2 regions of the Pedobacter sp. HDW13 genome follow, and region 1 is predicted to be linked to the other one. Evidence: riboswitches for the same ligand, from Rfam matches in the RefSeq annotation. Region 1 holds a riboswitch; the other holds the start of a gene.

Evidence for each region. A riboswitch is a leader RNA that binds a small molecule or an ion and turns the genes downstream of it on or off. The one in region 1 is predicted to bind cobalamin.
Region 2: another riboswitch for cobalamin. It lies ahead of metE (5-methyltetrahydropteroyltriglutamate--homocysteine S-methyltransferase); the one in region 1 lies ahead of G7074_RS23485 (TonB-dependent siderophore receptor).

Annotation. Positions count from the first base shown of each region.
Region 1 covers NZ_CP049868.1:5,649,221-5,660,089, reverse strand. The annotation lists gene G7074_RS23500 (TonB-dependent siderophore receptor) at 1-846, shown strand, start outside; gene G7074_RS23495 (YncE family protein) at 866-1,969, shown strand; gene G7074_RS23490 (PKD domain-containing protein) at 1,986-3,107, shown strand; cobalamin riboswitch at 3,747-3,941, shown strand; gene G7074_RS23485 (TonB-dependent siderophore receptor) at 4,040-5,905, shown strand; gene G7074_RS23480 (DUF6580 family putative transport protein) at 5,944-6,537, shown strand; gene G7074_RS23475 (ABC transporter substrate-binding protein) at 6,642-7,574, shown strand; gene G7074_RS23470 (NAD-dependent deacylase) at 7,616-8,299, shown strand; gene G7074_RS23465 (adenine nucleotide alpha hydrolase) at 8,292-9,014, shown strand; gene G7074_RS23460 (YMGG-like glycine zipper-containing protein) at 9,142-9,639, shown strand; gene G7074_RS23455 (Dabb family protein) at 9,739-10,074, shown strand; gene G7074_RS23450 (hypothetical protein) at 10,487-10,738, opposite strand; gene G7074_RS23445 (DUF3291 domain-containing protein) at 10,740-10,869, opposite strand, start outside.
Region 2 covers NZ_CP049868.1:2,924,857-2,935,725, forward strand. The annotation lists gene G7074_RS12525 (OmpA family protein) at 1-524, shown strand, start outside; gene metE (5-methyltetrahydropteroyltriglutamate--homocysteine S-methyltransferase) at 990-3,302, opposite strand; cobalamin riboswitch at 3,482-3,661, opposite strand; gene G7074_RS12535 (Lrp/AsnC family transcriptional regulator) at 3,805-4,266, shown strand; gene G7074_RS12540 (family 16 glycosylhydrolase) at 4,326-5,147, opposite strand; gene G7074_RS12545 (alkaline phosphatase family protein) at 5,390-6,748, shown strand; gene G7074_RS12550 (hypothetical protein) at 6,832-7,995, opposite strand; gene G7074_RS26600 (hypothetical protein) at 7,980-8,177, opposite strand; gene G7074_RS12555 (TonB-dependent receptor) at 8,196-10,595, opposite strand; gene G7074_RS12560 (helix-turn-helix transcriptional regulator) at 10,676-10,869, shown strand, end outside.

The sequences.
Region 1 (10,869 bases):
AACCTAAAAAGATTGAGTATACAAGCCAATGTTTTAGCAACCCTGATTGCAGAGCAGGTTAAAAATGGTAATCAATCAGCCAACAGGCAGGAATATACTCCGGCTTTAATGGCATCGTGGCAACCTTTTCAAACCAAAGATTTCCGCATTCGCAGTTTTTACAAATCCATTTTCCGGATGCCCACTTTTAACGACCTCTATTACACGTTTATTGGAAACTCCAAGCTAAAACCCGAATACACCAGTCAATACGACCTGGGTTTTACTTACGGACATACTTCAAACGGGAGGCGCCTTGCTTATTTATCCCTTCAGACTGATGCCTATTATAATCTGGTAAAAGATAAGATTGTAGCCATTCCAGGTAATAATTTAGGCAGATGGACCATGGTTAACCTCGATCGTGTGCGTATCAGAGGCTTCGAAACCAATATTCAAACGGTTTGGGATTTAGATTTACAGTTGAAGCTGAAGGCAAGTGCGAATTATACCTTCGAAAAAGCAGTAGATATTAGTACCACAGCCTTCAGGTATGGCGATCAGATTCCCTACATCCCTGTACATAGCGGATCGGCAAGATTTGGAATTGATTATAAAAACCTGGTGTTTAATTATGGTTACATCTACACCGGCGAACGATATAGCCAAAAGGCCAATATAGCAGCTAACTATGTTAAGCCGTGGTACACCCACGATTTAGCACTTGGTGCAAATTTTTTTTACCACCAAAGCAGGTTCTTCATCAATGCCGAAATCAATAATGTTTTTAACCAGTATTACGATGTGGTACTTAACTATCCAATGCCTGGTCGTAACTACCGACTTACTTTATCCGCTAATTTTTAAACCAATTTAAAATCACGATATGAAATACAAATTACACCACGTTTTAAAACTAACCGGCTTTTTGCTTTTAACAGCCCTGGCATTTGCCTGTAGAAAAGATACCCCGGTAGATGAAGACGCTGAACAGGGAGCCAAAACCCCATCATTAACCGTAAAGGGCTTATATGTTTTGAATGAAGGCAACTGGGGTTCTAACAAATCATCTTTAGATTACTATAGCTATGATGATGGGAAATACACGAGGAATATATTTGGCGCAGCCAATCCGGCTGTTACTTTAGGCCTGGGCGATGTGGGTAACGACATCAAAATTTACGGCGCTAAAATGTATGTTGTTGTAAACGGAAGCAATAAAGTAGAAATTTTAAATGCCAGCAACGCAAAGCAGGTGGCTAAACTGGATATCAACAACCCGCGTTATGTTACCTTTTATAAGAATTTCGCTTATATCACATCTTATGATGGCTATGTAGCCGTAGTAGATACCACTGCTTTGAGTACCATTAAAACTAAAATAACGGTAGGTAATCAACCCGAAGAAATGGCGGTTGTAGGTACCAAACTCTATGTGGCCAATTCTGGTGGTTACAACTATCCAAACTACGACAGAACTGTATCGGTAATTGATTTAACAACCAATACCGAGATTAAAAAAATTGATGTTGCCATTAACCTTCACCATTTAAAAGCCGATAAGTATGGTGATGTGTATGTGATTTCGAGAGGTGATTATGCAGCCATTGCTTCGTCGCTGTATGTAATCGACACCAAAACCGATGCTGTTAAAAAGAACTTCAATGTTCCTGTTAGCGACTTCTGGATTAATGATGATGACGCTTACCTGTTTTCTTACAGCTACGCTACCTCAAAATCAACCTACGTGAAACTTAACGTAAAAGATGAAACAGTTGCAAGTAATAATTTTATAACCGATGGTACTGAAGCTTCAATTACACTCCCTTATGGCATTGCAGTAGATCCAACATCAGGAGATATTTTTGTAACCGATGCCAGGGATTATGTTACTCCAGGTATCATTTACTGTTTCGATAAAGCAGGCAAAAAGAAATTTACGTTTACCACCGGCGATATTCCGGCACACATTGCATTCTTATTTAAATAACATAAACACACACAAAATGAAAAAATCAATAAACTATGCCATGGTTTTCTGTCTGTTCTTATTCAGTTGTAAGAAAGATAACGTACTCGGGCCTGATGTAAATCTACTGGTTAAAACAGATGCAGTACAAGCTAAGGTAGCGGTAGCAACCAATTTTAGCGCAGGTACAAACAATGGCCAGGCTTTTCAGCACGAATGGAAATTAGATGGCAAAGTGGTAAGTACCATTTACAACTATAACTTTACTGCCACAAAAGCCGGTACTTATGTTTTAGCGTACAAGGGTTATAACGAAGCTGGCGAATTTACACATACTTACACCATTACCGTTCCGGTTCCGGTGGTTGAGATTACACCTGCAAGCAGCAAATTTATTAGCCGGATTTTAGATTATTTACCTGCACCAGGGCAATTTGTAAACGAAACTTTAGGTAAACCAGAACAGGCGCAGAAATTAATTGGAAGTACCACTAACTTAATCTCTTTAGGTGGCTTTGGTGGCTACATTATTTTCGGTTTCGACCACTCGGTAGTTAATAACACAGGTAACGATCTTGCCATTTATGGTAACCCATCAGGTGCTCCTTATCATTTTTCTGAACCAGGCGTTGTAATGGTTAGTCAGGATAGCAATGGTAATGGCCTTGCTGACGATGAATGGTATGAATTGGCCGGAAGCGAGTACACCAAAGCTACAACCATTAAAAACTATGAGATTACCTATACCAACCCTAAAGCGTTTGCAAATGTAACCTGGAAAGATAACCAGGGAAATAGCGGCGAAGTGAAGGTTAATAATTTTCACAAACACAATTTTTACCCTGAATTTGCTGCAAATCAGGAAACAATTACGTTTAAAGGTACCTTATTACCGCCATCAACAGGTAAGGTAGGTAGTATTGTGATCAGTTCTCCTTTTGATTGGGGCTATACCGACAGTTATTCTACAGGCGATGATTACAAAACCAATCTGTATAACAGCTTCGATTTATCGTTGGCGGTTGATAAAAGCGGAAACAAAGTTGATTTAAAAACAATCGATTTTGTTAAGGTGTATACTGGCCAAAGTGCCGATGCAGGTAGCCTTGGAGAAATTTCTACTGAAGTTAAAGGTGCAGTTGATTTAGGGATCAAATAAATACGAGCATCTACCTATAAATAACGTCTCAATAAAAGAAGGCCTGCCTGGTGCAGGCCTTTTTCGTTTACATCGTTTTTAATAAATACTAACAAGAGTTAATCTGCATCTGGTTAGTTTAAAATATTTTCTTGCAAGACTCAAAACGTATCGAATTACATACAAATCATATCAAAAAAGACTGAAATCATGTCATGCAAGACCCAAAGCGTATTTAATTACATACAAAAAGTATCAAATTACACTGAAGAAGTATCATGCAAGACTCAAAACGTATCGAATTACATACAAATTATATCAAAGAAGACTGAAATCATATCACGCGACACTCAAAATGTATTGAATTACATACAAAACATATCTAATCATAATGAATTTGTATCAGGCTAGTTGGTTTCGGTAATTCGCCTGATACGTTTAATATTTAGTCATAAGCGCTTAGTCTTTATTTTATCTGCGTTCATCATTAAATCTGCGCGAAAATGGTTAGCGAATATTTCCCGCTGATTACACAGTAAAGGTCGCAGATTTAAAAGGTGATCGTCATTTCTCGATAACGGAAAAATTGCTCGTTTAGATCACAGGAAAAGCCCTGGTGCTAATAAATTTTACATTCTATTGTTGTTGTATTTTTTTTATTACATTTGCGGCGCTTTTGGTTTCCGGCATTACATCCGGAATTAAAAGGGAATACAGTGTAAATCTGTAACTGTCCCGCAGCTGTAAGCTCTGTAACGGTTTTTCTATTCTTTCGCCACTGCTCCAGCTCGCCGGAATGGGAAGGCAGAAAACCGGGAGTAAGTCAGAAGACCTGCCTCTAGCATTAATTTCGTAGCTTTCGGGGATTGAAGCTGGGTTTTGAAGTACTTAACGTTTACGTATTTTCATTTCTTTTTACAATCTGTTGGCTATAGGTAAAACTAACCATCAAAATGAACAAAACAACAATTTTAGCCGCTGCTGGTTTAGGTCTGGCGCAGCTAATGATTAGCCAGTTGGCTAATGCGCAGCAAAAAGACACTTTGCAGCTTAAAGATGTGGTAATTTCTGCCACCAAAAACGATCAAAAACAATCACAAACCGGTAAAGTGGTTAGCATCATCAGCAGAGAGGTGTTGGAGCGCAGCAACGGAAAATCATTACCCGATTTATTGAATGAGCAAGCTGGTATCATCATCAGCGGTGGAAACAGCAGTCAGGGTAAGGATAAGAGTATCTTTTTCAGGGGCTCGGCTAGCGGTTATACGTTGGTATTAATTGATGGAATTGTACAGAACGATCCTTCAAGTATCAGCGGAACATTCGATTTACGTTTATTCTCAATCGATCAGATTGATCATATCGAAATTTTAAGAGGTGGCCAGTCTACCATTTATGGTTCAGATGCAGTAGCAGGGGTAATTAATATTGTAACCAAAAAAGGCGGACCAAAAGGAAATACCATTTATGGTGTAGCCAGTGCCGGAAGTTTTGAAACGTATAAAGGAACAATTGGCTTGAATGGTGGTGTTGAAGGTTTTTCTTACAACATTAACTATACACACCTTAAAACCGATGGTATTTCGGAAGCGGTAGCGCCGGCAGGCAGCACAGCCGAATTTGATAAAGATGGCTTTAAAACGGATGGGGTTAATGCTAATTTCGGTATTCAACTGGATAAGCGCCTTTCTGTTAATCCGTTTTTACGTTATTTCTATGGTAACTATAAAATAGATGAAGGCGCTTTTGCTGATGGTTTACCAGCCAATAATTCGATATTGAAGCAGTTTAGCGGAGGTTTTAATGCCGAATACAAACTCAATACCGGAAAAATTACTTTAAACTATAGTCACGAAAGCAACTCGAACGATGTAAATTCGAGCTTCATGGGCTTTGCCAGTAATTTTGTAAATTACGGTAAAATGAACCTGATCGATTTATTCTACAATCAGAAATTGGGTAATAAATTAGATTTATTAGTAGGTATCGATAACCGCAAAACAAAACTGATTACCAATTCAAGCAATCCGACAACCAACATTTTTGCAGCTTATGGATCGTTGTTTTTACACGATTTAAGTGTGTTTAACCTTGAGGTAGGCGGCCGTTACAACAAACACGATCAATATGGCGAAAACTATACTTACTCGGTAACCCCAACCATCAATATCATTAAAGAAGTGAAGTTGTTTGGAACGGTATCTACAGCGTTCAAAGTGCCTAGCTTAAACATGCTTTTCGGACAATATGGAGCTAATTTAAACCTGAAGCCAGAAAAATCGCAGAACTACGAAGCAGGTGTAAACCTGAGCTTTGCCGATGATCAGTTTAGCTTGCGTGTAGCTGGTTTTAAACGCGATTTAACCGATGCTATTGTTTACACTACAGGTTATATTAACCAGGGAAACCAGAAATTTAAAGGAGTAGAGGTAGAGCCGGCAGTTAAGTTTAGTGTATTTAATGTTAATGGTTATTATGCTTATGTTGAAGGAAATACCGGAACTGTAGATTTCCTGATCCGCAGACCGAAAAATACTTTTGGTATTACAGCGGGTGCACAGGCAACTCAAAACTTATACATCAGCGCCAATTACCGTTACTTTGGTAAACGTTTCGATACCAATTTTATATCTTATTTAAACGAAGAGCTGCCATCGTATAAATTGCTAAATGCTTACGTAGAATATGCTTTGGCTAAAAAACGCGTAAAAGTATTCTTTGATGCCAAAAATATCCTGAATGCAAAATACAGTGAAATTATTGGCTACAATACACCTGGCTTTAACTTTAATACAGGCGTAAGTTTTAATATACGCTAATAAAAAATTAACTTTGCTTAAATAATAACCAAAATACAATGTCTCATTTAAAGTTTAATCCGCGCACCTTAATACTGCTATTAATGATATTGGTGATTACGGCTTTCCGTTTACTGGTAACATTTAATTCAGATGAACTGAAATTTGCTAATTTCTCCTCAATCGGAGCGGTTGCCTTATTCGGTGGTGCCTATTTTAAAGATCACGCCAAAGCTTTTGCTTTTCCGTTGTTGAGTTTGTTTTTAAGCGACTTTATTTTAGCTTCAACCATTTTCAGTAAATACAGTGGGGGTTCATTTTTGTACCAGGGCTGGTATTGGACCTATATTGCTTTTGCGTTAATGGTTTTAGTAGGTAGAATTCTGCTTAAAAATGTAAACGTGGTAAATTTATTGGCCTCAACATTAACTATTGTGCTTATCCATTGGTTGGTTACCGACTTGGGTGTTTGGATTAATAATCCGGCATATACCCAGGATTTAGCAGGTTACTGGAACTGTTTGGTTAAAGCTATTCCATTCGAAATTAGATTCTTAGAAGGAACAGTTATTTATGGAGCCTTACTTTTTGGCGCTTTCGAGATTTTAAAAGCAAAATATCCGGTATTAAAATTAGAAGCACAAGCTGCATAATAATACCTTTTAAAAATAGAAATCCTCTTTTGACTCAGTTCAAAAGAGGATTTTTTTTAACTTAGAATATTCAATTACATTTTACCTTTTCCATTTTACATCAAATGAAAGTCGTTTCTTTTTTACCCGCTGCCACAAAAATGATTTACGATATGGGCCTTCAGGATTACCTGCATGGTGTAACCTTCGAATGTCCGAAAGAAGCAGCAGATCAACCCAAGGTAGTACGCTGTATCCTGGAAGGTAAAAACTATTCGAGTATAGAAATCGACCGGATTTTTTCTGCATCCAAAGCACAGGGCAAAAGTCTGTACTGGGTAGATGATGCACTTCTGGAAAGCATTGCGCCTGATGTTGTATTTACGCAGGATATTTGCGAAGTATGCAACATAGATACAGTTTGTACCGAAACTGCAGTAATGAAACTGAGCAAGCAGCCAACTTTGGTGCCGCTTTCGCCCAATAACCTGCAGGATGTTTTCGAATGCGCCATTACCATTGCCAGGGCATTGGGAAAAGAAGAAGTAGCTTTTAGCTATCTGGCAGGATTACAGCAGAAAACCGATCAGATTTTAGATAAACTGCGGGAAAGCAAATCACCTTTGAAGCGTGTGATGCTAATGGAATGGATAGAGCCTATATACAATTGCGGGCACTGGATTCCCTTTCAGATTGCAGCAGCAGGAGGGGTTGATATGCTTTCTAACCCTGCAGGCGATTCGATTGTTACCCCATGGGAAAAGATTGTAAAGTATAATCCTGAGGTTTTGATTATTGCACCTTGTGGCTTCGATCAAAAACGCAGCCTCGAAGAAATGAGTTTGCTTACAACTAAAACGGGCTGGAATGATTTGGAAGCTGTAAAAAACAATCAGGTGTACATTGCAGATTTTGATATGTTTACCCAGCCTAGTGTAGGCACTCTGGTAGAAGGTATTGAAGCTTTAGCCTGTATGTTTCATCCGCAGATCTTTAAAGCAGATGAAAGGATAGCTAAAAAGTTTATCAATTATGCTCAATCACTTCAATCCGTATAATCATTAACTCAGTGTAATCTATTAATCGGTGTAATCATCTTATGAAATTAGTTGTTTTAACAGGAGCGGGGATTAGTGCCGAAAGTGGATTGAAAACTTTTCGGGATTCGGACGGTTTGTGGGAAGGATATAACGTGTACGATGTGGCTACTCCCGAGGCTTGGGAAAGAAATCCGGAGTTAGTACAGGAGTTTTATAACGAAAGAAGACGGCAGGTGGTAGCGGCTCAACCCAATGCAGCGCATTACATACTCGCGGAACTGGAGAAAGATTTCGATGTAGAGATTGTTACCCAGAATATAGACGATTTGCATGAGCGTGCCGGATCAACTAAGGTTACGCACCTGCATGGCATCATAACCCGTTCGCAATCGAGTTTGCGGCCCAGTTTAACTTACCCCATTGAGGGAACAGAAATTAAAATGGGCGAACGCTGTAAATTAGGTTCTCAGTTACGGCCTCATGTAGTATGGTTTGGCGAAGCTGTGCCGATGATTGAAGTGGCTGCTAAAATCTGCAAACAAGCTGATTTATTTGTGCTGATTGGGACTTCACTGGCAGTTTATCCCGCAGCCGGACTAATCGATTTCGTTCCGCGAGAAGTAAAAAAATACATTATTGATCCTAAAACCCCTGATGTTAAACGATATCAGCATGTAATTACCATTGAGCAAAATGCCGTAAACGGGATGGAGCAGCTGAAAAGTATTTTAACAAATGGATAAGAAAATCTGCATTTTCAACTGGAGTGGCGGTAAAGACAGTACACTGGCACTCCACTATGCCCTTCAGGACCCCACAATCGAAATCAGGTACATGGTTACTACTGTTACCGAACAATACAACCGCGTTTCGATGCACGGTGTTAGAGAGGCTTTGCTGATTAGACAAGCCGAAAGCATTGGTATTCCTTTATATCAGATCCGTTTGGGAGAAATGCCCGATATGGAAACTTACGATAATACCATGCGTACCCACCTCAGTAAATTTAAAGCAGAAGGTATTACGCATTCTATTTTTGGTGATATTTTTCTGGAAGACCTTCGTTTATACCGTGAAGATAAGTTGGCAGAAATTGGTCTCAAAGCTATTTTTCCGCTTTGGCAGAAAGATACAAGGCGACTGATCAGCGAGTTTATAGGTTTGGACTATAAAACCATCATTGTTTGTACGCAGCAAAACCTAAAAGATATATGTGGAAAAGTAATCAGTGAGGATTTGATTAATAGCCTTCCCCTTGAAATTGATCCCTGTGGCGAAAATGGTGAATTTCATACTTTCGCTTTTGAAGGGCCTGTGTTTAAACAAAAAATCGCTTTTTCAGTCGGTGAGCAGGTTTTTAGGACTTATAATGCGCCTGCAAAAACTGCTTCAGAAAGTGATTCTCCCTGCTCGACTACGGAGCTTTCGGGCTTTTGGTATACCGATTTAGTTGAATAATTTTCTTTTATAAAACATTTTGGCATCATTTTTTCTTTAGTATCTGTAATTAACTAAAATCGCACATGCAAATGAAAATTGTTTGGCAGGTTAGGGGCCAGACAAACGTCATTTAAAACTAAAAGTTATGAAAAAGATATTCGTGGTAATCGCACTAAGCTCAGTAATGTTTGCCTGTAACAATAAGGCCAAAGAAGAAGCAGCATTAAAACAACAACAGGCAGAAAAGCAGTTGGCTATTAAAGCTGTAAAGGATAGTTTAAGATTAGATAGCTTTAAAAAAGCAGAAGTAGCTAAAGTAGAACAGGAAAAAGAAGCTAAACATCAGGCAGAACTTGCAGCGGCAAGAAGGGCTGGAGCTAATTCTTCAAGGTCATATGCAAGCTCAGGTGGTAGTTCGAGCGGTGCTTACGGTGGTACACAACCAACAGCTAAGAAAAAAGGCTGGAGTGATGCTGCTAAAGGCGCTGTAATTGGCGGTGCTGCCGGTGCTGTTGGTGGTGCTTTAATTGATAAGAAAAAAGGTCGTGGCGCCATTATTGGTGGCTTAGTGGGCGCTGGTGGTGGTTATTTGATCGGTAGAGGGGAAGATAGAAAATCAGGTCGTGTTCAGCCTAAGAACTAACAGGTTACTTAATATAATAAAAGCGTTGCGATGTAAAAATCGCAACGCTTTTTTTGTGCACCATAAAATCATTTCTATATTGCGCAAAAAAAAATCCTCATGACAGACCAAACTTTAGCTGATAAAGGCCAGATTCAACATTTTGTAATGTTCTGGTTAAAACCACAGTTAACCAAAAGTGAAATAGCCGATTTTGCCAATTTCTTCGAAAGCCTGAAGCCCATTAAATACATTAAAACTTTAAGTTATGGTTTGGCCGCAAACACACCCGTACGTCCGGTTACCGATAATTCGTTTACTTACTCTCTAACCATAACCTTCGCAAATATCGAAGATCATAATGCTTATCAGGAAGATAAGACACATCTTGATGCTGTAGAGAAATTCTCGAAAAACTGGTACAGGGTAGTGGTACACGATACGGTGATTGCTTAAGATCAAACCCAACCTATATTTCGGTAATCGTCATCTCGACTGAAGCGCAGCGAATGGAGAGATCTTTAAATATAAACCCAATAATATCATTGTCATTTCGATCTGATAGCTATTGAATGGAGCCTGCCGGTTCTTCGGTTGCGAAGTCGAGAAATCTATCTATACAGATTTCTCGACTTCGTTACACTTCGAAATGACGTTTCTGTACCAAACCTCCCATATATTTGGCAAAATAAGCAGTCGGAATTATATTTTGTGTATATTGTTAATTGTCATTATATCAGTATTTTAAATTTGTTTAATTAAACTAAATGCTGACTTAAATGTAGTTTTGTTTCTCTGAAACAGCTTAAATTTCAAAATATAATTTTGATTTATATATTAATAATCAGTAAATCAGCTATTTACGTATTTAATATTGATGCCTGTTATAAGCGGCTGTAAAATCGCTCCGCATTAATTTAAAGCGTTCAATAACTGTTGTGATAAATGCTTCGTCAAGTATTTCGAATACATCATTTACACCCCCTCCACTCAGGTCGAGTTCGGCTAATTTATAGCTTTGCTCGAAGGAGCCTTGTTCAAATTTCACAATGTATTTCTGGTTCATAGAAAAGATGGTGATTTTACACTCAGGGTGTGGTAATTCTGCTATAACTCTCATTTTAAATAATTTTAGGTTTGGTGGGGTTAACTTGTGGTTGGTAATCGTTAATCGGTATGCCGTTTAGTTTACCGTAGCTGGTTATGATTTCAAAACGCGCAAATAGTTCTTCTTTGTACCATTGGCGTGCT
Region 2 (10,869 bases), 2.7 Mb from region 1:
CAGGTGATGATGGTACATTTCAGTTCAATTTAGAAAAATCGGCTGATTATGAACTTACGGGAGAGAAAACCGCTTACCGCAACGATTTGGCCCAGGTAACCACCAAAGGCCTTACCACCAGCACCATGCTTAAGCAAAATCTGTATCTGGAAAAAATAGAGCTCGAGAAAGCAATTAAGCTGGAAAATATTTATTATGATTTCGATAAATCTGATATCAGGCCTGATGCAGCTATTGAGCTTAACAAACTGGTTAAAATTATGAAAGATAACCCAACCATTTGGATTGAGCTGGGTTCGCATACCGATAGCCGGGGTAACGATCAATATAACATGCAGCTATCGCAAAACAGGGCCAATGCTGCCGTTCAGTACATCATTAACCAGGGCATTGCCCCGAACCGGATTACTGCTAAAGGTTATGGCGAATCGCAACTGCTTAATAAATGTGCTAACGGTGTAAAATGTACAGCAGCCGAACACCAGTTAAACCGGAGAACCGAATTTAAGATTGTAAAATTATAAAACGTTGCTGTGCAGCAAGCGGCTTTTAGCGTTAGGGATAGACTAAAAAGCCCTTGTTTGCATGGCTTCGTTTTTTAGCAATTATTCTAAATACACCATAACCATAGGGTTTATATTTTCTCCTTATTAACAACTAATTAATTTCGGAACTCCTACGGATTTTCTTCACATGTTATCGAAGCAATTCCGAAGAAACAGGCTATATTAACCTTTGTTTACAGGCTTAATTTAAGGTTGCCAATTTATTTCACCACCTAAGACATGTAAGAATATTAAAGGTTGGAACGAAGACACGATTGCAATTTATTTACCATTTAAGACATATAAGCTCATGTAAGGGTAATTGTACTTATATGAAACTTATATATCTGATATGGTTTTTGTTTTACATGGTAATAAATTGAGTTGTCATCCTGAGCTTGTCGAAGGATCTGCCTTAACCTAATTCAATCATTCAAAACTCAATTACGCCAATACCTCTTCGCGCATTTCCTGGGCTGCTGCCACCATTTCAATCAGTGCTTTTTTGGTTTCATCCCAATGGCGGGTTTTTAATCCACAATCAGGGTTTACCCAAAGCTGATCGGCAGGAACCACAGCTTTCGCTTTTTCCAAAAGCTGCACCATTTCTGCTCTTGAAGGTACCCTTGGCGAGTGGATATCGTACACACCAGGCCCAATTTCGTTCGGGTATTTAAAGTCGGCAAAGGCATCAAGCAGTTCCATTTGCGAACGCGAACATTCAATTGTAATTACATCGGCATCCATATCGGCGATATTTTGGATAATATCGTTAAACTCCGAATAGCACATGTGAGTATGGATCTGCGTTTCGTCTTTTACACCGCTTGCCGAAATTTTAAAGGCCGTAACCGCCCATTTCAGGTAAGCCTGCCAATCTGTTTGGCGTAACGGAAGGCCTTCGCGTATGGCTGGCTCATCAATTTGAATGACTTTTATTCCTGCATTTTCGAGGTCTACCACTTCATCGCGGATAGCCAGTGCAATTTGGTTACAGGTAACTGATCTCGGCTGGTCGTTACGTACAAAAGACCATTGCAATATCGTAACCGGACCGGTTAACATGCCTTTTACAAGGATTGGGGTTAACGATTGCGCAAATGCTGTCCAGTAAACCGTCATGGCTTTAGGGCGGTCTACATCACCATAAATAATAGGGGGTTTAACGCAGCGGCTACCGTAGCTCTGTACCCAGCCATTTTTGGTAAAGGTAAAGCCGTTAAGCTGCTCACCAAAATACTCTACCATATCGTTACGCTCAAATTCGCCATGTACCAATACATCAATGCCAATTTCTTCCTGCCAGCGAATGGCTTCTTCGGTTTCCTTTTTTAATAAAGTATCGTATTCGGCAGGTGTAATTTCTCCCTTTTTAAATTGTGCCCTCCAGTTTCTAACTTCGGTAGTTTGTGGAAAAGAACCGATAGTTGTAGTAGGGAAAAGCGGCAGTTTTAAAATATCCTGCTGTGTCTTTTTCCTGATCGAAAAGGCATTTTCGCGTTCTGCATCTTTATCGGTAATGCCACTTACCCTTTGCTTTACTGTTGTGTTATGGATCAGCGTAGAAGTTCTGCGGCTTTCAATGGCGTTTTTGTTTTCAGTGAGTTTAGTCAGTGCCTCCTGACCGGGGGTTTCATCAGCCAATGCTTTGAGGGTAACCACCTCATCAATTTTCTGTTTGGCAAAGGCCAGCCATTGCTTAATTTCGGGGGTAAGGGTTTCCTCGTTGGTTTCCAGGTCCAGATCGCAAGGCGAATGCAATAATGAGCACGAAGGCGCAATCAATACGCGGTCGCTACCCAGTTGGGCTACTGCTTTTTTGATGATGGCTAAAGATTGCTCAAAATCATTTTTCCAGATATTTCTACCATCAACCACTCCAAGAGATAAGCTTAATGTAGCCGGAATGGCATTTAGTACTTCATCCAGCTGCTCAGGGCAACGTACCAAATCGATGTGTAAAGCCTGTACAGGTAAGCCGGTAGCCAGTGCAAGGTTATCTTTTAAGCCCTCAAAATAAGTGGCTACCAATACCTTAAGCTGCGGAAATTGTTTCCTGATTTCGGCATAAACATAATTGTAGGCTGCACGGGCTTTTTCGTTAATATCTAACGCTAAAAACGGTTCGTCGAACTGGATCCACTCTGCTCCCTGATCTTTCAGCTCTGTTAAAATCTGGAGGTAAACCGGTAACAGTTTCTTAATCAAGTCGATTTTATCAAAACCGGTTTCTTTTTCTTTGCCCAGTAACAGGTAAGAAACAGGCCCAATAATTACAGGTTTGCTGTTAATGCCCAGTTGTTTTGCCCTTACAAATTCGTTTACAATTTTGCCTGAGAAAAGGTTAAACTCCTGGTTTTTATAAAATTCGGGTACAATGTAATGGTAATTGGTATCGAGCCATTTGGTCATTTCCATGGCGGTAATGTCTAAACCATCTTTCTGGTAGCCCCGGGCCATGGCAAAATACAAATCGAGTTCGTTATTGGTTTTCTGCAGTACCACCTGGTTATAACGTTTTGGAATGGCGCCTACGGTTAGCGACATATCCAGGATCTGGTCGTAATAAGAAAAATCGTTTGAAGGAATCAGGTCGATACCTGCCTCTTGTTGTAGTTTCCAGTTTTGATCGGCAATGTTACGGCCTTTGCTCAGCAGCTCTGCCAAAGTAATTTTGCCGGCCCAATATTGCTCGCTGGCTTTTTTTAGTTCTCTGTTGCTCCCGATACGCGGGTAGCCTAGGTTGTGGGTTTGCATTTTTTCAACTTTTTAAATGGTTAATAATCATTGTAAAAAGCCCCTTGTTAATTTCGCAATGCAATAAGGAAGGAAGTATGAAGGAGCGCAATGCCACGGAAACAGGGCACAACAAGCCCATAAAGGTTTTGTACCAGTGTAACAGCATTTGTCTGACATCAGGCTTCAATCGCGAAAGCATTGTCAATTCCGGAACAGAAAGGTATCCTGACTTGTAACCGTTTTATCATCTATGGATGTTTTTGATAAAATCTTAAATGTTACTTACAGTTGCGCGACAGTTCGTGATTTACACACGATTCCCTTTTCACTTCCGGTTATTGAAATATATACAAGAACTCTTTTGCTTACAATCAGTTTTTAATTCTTTTCAAAGGTAGTTAAGTGGATATTAAAACTATTGATTGTGAAATAATAAGGTTAAACAGCTGTTTTTGTGTTGTTTTTTAGTGTATTTTGCTTTTGAGTACTTAGATTTGGCAGCAAAAAAGAAAAATATTCTATGAGCGAGCTTGATGAAACTGATTTATTACTGTTGAAGATTTTAGGCAATAACTCCAGTTACACCACAAAAGAGCTGGCAGCGCAGGTAAACTTATCGCCGTCGCCGGTTTTTGAAAGGGTAAAACGGTTAGAAAACAATGGCTATATTAAAAAATACATCGCTATACTGGATGCGGAGAAATTTAACCAGGGCTTTATTGTTTTTTGTAACATTAAACTGAAACAGCATGACCGAAAAATCGGCCACCACTTTGTGGCCGATATTTTAAAAATAGATGAAGTTACAGAATGTTATAATGTTTCTGGCGACTATGATTTTATTTTGAAGGTATATGCGAGGGACATGAAACACTATCAGGATTTTGTTTTCAATAAACTCGGCTCAGTAGAAAGTATTGGGAGTACACACAGCACTTTCGTAATGGCCGAGATTAAAAATTCGCATAACATTAATTTTTAAGGGGCTGTGGCATTCTTTCGTTTGTCTACAAGTTTGCCACACTGAGCCTGTTGAAATGCCTATTTAAACTGGTAAGTTTTAACATAATCAAATACAACCTCGTCGGGATATACGCCCTTGGTGTAGTCGCCGCCAAAACCAGTTAATTCGGTACTTAAGATCATGTATTCTGAAATACCCGACAGGCCTTTACTTGTGCGGAATACTTCGGTTCCATCAACAAAAAAGACGTATTCTACGTTGTTCCAAAGTAATCCAAAAGTGTGAAAATTATTGTCGTTAATGGTTTCGCTGGGTACAATTTTACTTTCGCTTTTGTGGGTTGCACCGTAGCCTCCCCAATGTACGGTATGGTAAGTGGCGTTTGGATTCGGCTTCAGGTATTCAAAAATATCAACTTCTGCACCCACTGCAAGTGCATTATCTGGCTGTGAACCCATTGTATTTGTTTGTAGCCAAAAAGAGGAGTGTGTACCAAGCGATTTTTGCATTTTAGCCCTGCATTCAAAATAACCGTACTTCTGGGCAAACTTACCATCGGTACACAGTTGCCCAACATAATATTTTCCATCAGTATCTTTAATCGTTTGTATCACCAGATTTCCTTTGCCATCAAGCGAAATGGTTTTATTGCCCGAAACAGTAGCATATCCCCTTACGGTTCCATCAGCCCTGTAAGCCCATTTCGTTGCATCGATTGTTGTGCCGTTAAAATCATCAACAAAAACAGGAGTCATCTGGTGAATAAAGTCGGCTGGTTTTAAAGGTTTTTGGAGAAATGGATCCGTTTTTTGCGAAAGCGTTGGTACTTCGGGAACATCATTTTTCTTGGCGCAGGATAAAAGTAGAACGGCGATTAAAATTGAAACTGTGTTTTTCATAATACATTTAAAATTTGGTTACAGGATAAAGGTGTACCTTTTTTAGAATAAGCAGGGGCTAAAATCCTTAACAAATGGGGCGAAAAATACAAAGATATTATGGGTAATATGGATGACCTGTTGCAGCAGGTGCATAGGCCTGTAGGTAGGAAGCTGCTTGTGGCCTGTAAGCTTAACATTTTCTTAATGTTCACCAAACTTAAAGGGTATACTGTCCAAATACCTTTGCCGAAAAAAGATTTATGAAACGAATAGTTGCCCTAATGGCCTTGTTGTGGCTTTCGGCGGGATATGTATCGGCACAAGAAAACCATGTGGTATTGATTAGTATAGATGGCTTACGCCCCGAATTTTATTTAGATCCGCAATGGGGCATGATTAATGTACGCCAGGCCATGCAAAACGGAGCATATGCAGAGGGCGTAAGGGGCAGTTTCCCAACGGTTACCTATCCTTCTCACACCACCATTGTAAGTGGTGTATTGCCAGCCAAACATGGTATTTATTATAACACACCTGTTGAACCGCTGGGCATTTCGGGCAAGTGGTTCTGGTATTACAAAGACATTAAAGTACCTACCATCTGGACAGCAGCTAAAGATGCAGGTTTAACAACCGCAGGGGTGAGCTGGCCGGTTACCGTTGGTGCGCCAATTACGTATAACCTGCCTGAGTATGTAATTCTTCCACAAGGTAAAGGAGAGAAAAAAGACGAGATTAAAGCCATGTCTTTGGAATCGAACCCTAAAGAGCTTTTTCAGGAAGTACAGGATTATGCGGTAGGTAAGTTTAACGAGGAATATGGTGCTTCGGTTGATTTTTATACCAGCGACCAGAATAAATCGCGCATGGCAGCCTATATTTTAAGAAGATATAAGCCAGCTTTCCTGGCATTGCACATTGCACTTTTAGATCACTTTGAACATGAGCAGGGCCGCGATGGAGATAAAGTAAGATCGGCTATCGTAGGGGCAGATGTGGCTATTAAAACCATTATGGATGCGGTAGAGGCATCGGGTATGAGCAAAAACACTACTTTCATCATTACCGGCGACCACGGTTTTGTTGATATCCACACACAGTTTAAACCTAATGTAGTACTAAACAAGCTTGGCCTTTACGATGATGCCAATAAAGAAGGCTGGAAAGCTTACTTTCAGCAAAGCGGTGGATCTGCCTTTTTACACCTTAAAGATCCAAACGATAAAAAAAGCGTAGAGCAGGTAAAAAAAGCATTAAGCCAGTTACCGGAAGGCATCCAAAGAACTTTCCACGTATTGGATAAAGAGGGGATTGCTAAAGCACAAGGCGATCCAACAGCTGTTTTAGCGCTTGCTGCAAATCAGGGTTTCAGCTTTGGAGCTTCGGCCACGGGCGATATGCTTGCTCCGGCCAGCGGTGGTACCCATGGCTACCTTCCAACTGATTTTAAAGAGATACAAACCGGTTTTGTCACTTTCGGTAAAGGAATAAAAGCAGGTGCTGTTTTGCCCTTAATTGGTCAGGAAGATATTGAACCTTTAATTGCAAAATTGCTTAACCTGAACCTAAAAACAGATGGCGTGTTATACCCGGGCATACTGGCTCCGGTAAAGAAATAACAGGCAAATAACTGGTTAAAAAAATAAAGGGCTTCGAAAGTATATTTTCGAAGCCCTTTATTTTTAATCTTTTTTTAACAGGTTTAAAATACGCCAATGTAGTGGTTTCCTGTTTTGTTAATCAGTTTAGCGCCTTTGGTTACGTTACCCGTTCTGCTGTTGATGATGTAAATGTTGCCATCTTTACCAACTGGGGTTACAGCTACAAAAACTTCATCGCCATTTACTACCCAACCCTGATATTGAAAAAAGTAAAGATCGGGTTCATAAGGTAAGGTTACCTGTTTAGCGGTTTTGGCATTTAAATCTACCCTTGCAATAAAACTTTGTTGTTCGGTGGCATTAAAGGCTGAGGCAGCTGCTCCATCATGCGTGTACATGATAAAGGCAATTCCGTTTCCGGCATATGTCCAGCTTTCTATGTAGGCTCCTTTAACACCTAAAGCTGCATCTAAGCTAAATTTATACGCGTTATCGTATTCGTTATTTGGGTTAATACGCAGGATATGTGAACCTGCCTCTTGCGTAGCCTGGTAAATGTAACCATCTTCGGCCAGGTAAGAATTGAAATTGCGATAACCATTGGTGTTACCTGTGCTCACAGTAGAACTGATTAAAGTTGGGTTTTTTAGTGATGGATAATCAACCAGTAACGATTTTGCAGGGATTTTAACAGTCCCCGAATTATCAGCAATGCCCATTGCGGTATTGTACTTGCTTTTAGAAACACCAATAATTAACTTGTTACCCGCTTTGTTTAATACCGGGCCATCTAAACGTCCAATGTAAAAACCCTGAGCCTCTTCGGTTGCTAAAAGCGGAATTTCATACTGCTCGTAAGTTTTAATGCCTGCAGCCTGCAGGTTTAAAGACAATACTGTTGATTTTGCCCTTGCATATTTATAGGTTATTCCATCCGCTTCTGTAGTAATTTTTACACCCGAAACGTTTACTGCAACACCAGTTTTATCGTTATCGAATAGTTTCACCCAGCGGGGTGAAGTAGTTGCGTAGCTGGAAATATTTACCTTGTCGCTTAATTCAGCATAGCTGCTACCACCATTTACTTTATATTTAGAAAACTCTCCTCCGTTTGGTCCGGTGTAAGCAATGTTAAAAAGTGTACTTCCATCAAGCGATGATTGTAAACGGGCAGTACGTTGCGACCTTACTGGAAAACCATTGGTATAAACATCTATAGATTTGTTGGGGTCTTTGGCATCGTTTACACTTACCGAATACACCATTGTTCCACCATTACCATCTCCCGGGTAGTACCCATCAAAGCACCCGAAAGGGTAATCCAGCGGCTGGAGTTGCCCAGGTTTTCTTCCGGCTCTGGTATTTCATTATTTTTCGAACAACCTGAAATAGTAGTTGCCATTGCTACAGCTCCAAGCATCAAGAGCTTTAAAAATTGCTTTTTCATATTAATGATTAATTAGATTTAAAAATTGTTAATGGTATAGTTAAACTTTAAATAAAATGCTCTTCCAGGTTTTTGGGCGGCAAAATTATCGTAAGCCTCTTTGTTAAATATGTTTTTGGCGTCGAAACTGATCACCATCCTTTGGTTAGGGAAACGGTAGCTGGTGCCTAAATCCTGTATAAACTGGGTAGGGGTAATGTTAAATTCGTCGCGTTTAAGCTGCCAGATGGTTTCGAAGGGGTGTACATAACCGAAATTGTAATACAGGTTTAAAGCCGATTTTTTCTGCAACAGATTATCTATGCGGTATTGTACATTACCGTTTGCGGTAAAGAAGGGTTCGTTTGGAATTTGATTGCCGTTAAAGAGCGAAGCTCCATCCTGCAGCAATGCATTGAATCTCGACAAGTTCAGTACCACATTCAGTTTACGGTATATGTAGTTTACTTCAGCTTCGAATCCGATAGATCGTACGCCGGATAGGTTTACATTGTTGGAGGTTTCCATATTGGTAATATTCCGGTCGCTTGATAAAAGCACGATTTTATCTTTGGTGTTACGTAAAAAACTACCTCCTGAAATAGAAATGCGATGTTGGTTAAAGCGAAAGGTACCTGCACGGAAGCCCAGGTTAAAATTATTACTGATCTCTGGACGGATAGATGGATTGGCCACTAAATTGTCGGCCTGGTTACCGAATATCTCCGATTCGCCGGGCATTCTTACTGCTTTCTCGGCCGAGGCGATAATAACAAAGTTGGGTTTAAGGGAATATGAAGTGGCAAAACCATAACCAGTGGTATTTCGGTCGTCGCTGGTTATCCTTTCTATACGGGTAGGCTGTCCGTTTACATTTTGTTGTACGGGGTCTGTCCGGTCTATTTTTTGTTGATAGTATTTACCAAATAAACTGGTTCTTAAACGGCCTTCAAAAGCTTCCATTTCGTATGAGAAAGCCGAAACATTTTTAGTCAGGTCGCTGGTCGACAGATAATTTCGTTCCAATATGGTTCTCAGCTCGTCCATATCCTGCCTGTCTACCACATAAAACATATGGTTAAAAACTACTTTATGGTTTTCGGCAATATTGTAACTTAAACTGGCGCGTAAAGTCGCAATTTGCCTGCTGATGTTGTTCATGGTTGGGGCAGCCTGTTGTGCACCACCAAGTGTGCGCAAGGGTTCGCCTTTTATGCCAATTACTTTCTGCCCATCCCAGTTGTAGCGGTAACTTACCGTATCCTGAATGTATTGATGCCTGTCGCTGTAAACACCGTTAAAGCTAAAATTTAAGCCTTTTAACAACAGGTCGTTCTTTTTATAATCGAGACCAATTACATGTGCCTGCGATTTTGAAAATCTGCCCATATAAGGCCTGCTCATGTACTGGCCATGTTGTACCTCATCGTAAGTATCCGAAACGTTATAGTTTACCATCAGGTTGTCGGCCCATTTTACATCGGTAAAACCCAGTTCGAAACGGCCACCATACGATTTGTAGGCATCATTAAACCGCTTTCCCCGAGTTTCGATCATCTGGCCGTTGGGCTGTTCATTACGTACAAACTTGCCCCATACCTCATAATCGTTATCAGAGTAGCTGTAAAAACCTGATCCGCGTACCGTAAAACCAGATTTGGCATCGCGGTACATGCCGCTTAAATCGGCCTGTTGGGTATTAAAAGAGCCATAAGAAACTGAGGCATTTAAGTTGTTGCGCAAACCGCCTTTTTTTAAAATCACGTTAATGCCTCCGCCCAGGTAATCGCCGGCAAGGTGCGCAGGCAATACGCCTTTATACACTTCTATCCGCTCAATCATAGATGGTGGAATATTGTTGAGGTTGAAAGAAGAACCATAGGTAGAAATCTCTATTCCATCAATAAAAATTCCAATGGCGCGGCCTGACATTCCGTTTAAGTTGTAATTTGCTTCAGAACCGATACCGCCACTCTGGCGAACCCTAACTCCAACAGTTCTATTAAGAAGTTCGTTGGTTTGTAAATTCCGTAATGATGCTGCTTTGGTATCAATTACATTCACGGCAAAACCCGAAGTTTCGATCTTCCTTTTTTCTGTTTTGCCCTGCACGGTTACCTGCTCCAGCTCGCGATCGGAAATGGTTAGCACCTTTGGGTTTAGCACAGTTTTATCTTTATTAATATTAACTGCGAAGTTTTTGTGGCGTATTTCAACAGAACTGATAATCAGCGTATAATTGCCATATTTCACTGCCTGCATCTCATACTTGCCATCAGCATCTGTCATGGTTTTTCTGTCAAGCTCTTTCAGTAAAACAGTAGCACCGCTAACCGCTTCGCCCTGCTCGTTGGTTACCTTGCCCCACAGGGTGCCGGTTTGGGCTGATGCTGCGGAAGTGATACAGGATATGATGAGGATTAATAAACAGTGTTTCATTAAATAGTGTAATTTTTTATATTTGTTCTTTAGAATAGGTCTTAATAAGAATAACTTTGCCGCAAAGATAAAAGCTGAATATGACGCAATCGGGAGAAGAACTAACGCTTAAGGGAGAATATAAACACGATATAGAAAGTGTGTTTTCGTTTAATAAAGCGATTGCTTTCAGCTATATTAAGGATGTAGCAGACCGGAAGAAGATCGAAATCAGGATGAGCCATCCGGATGATGAGCAGTTAGAAGTTTTTCAAATGATTTTTGTGTTGAAAGG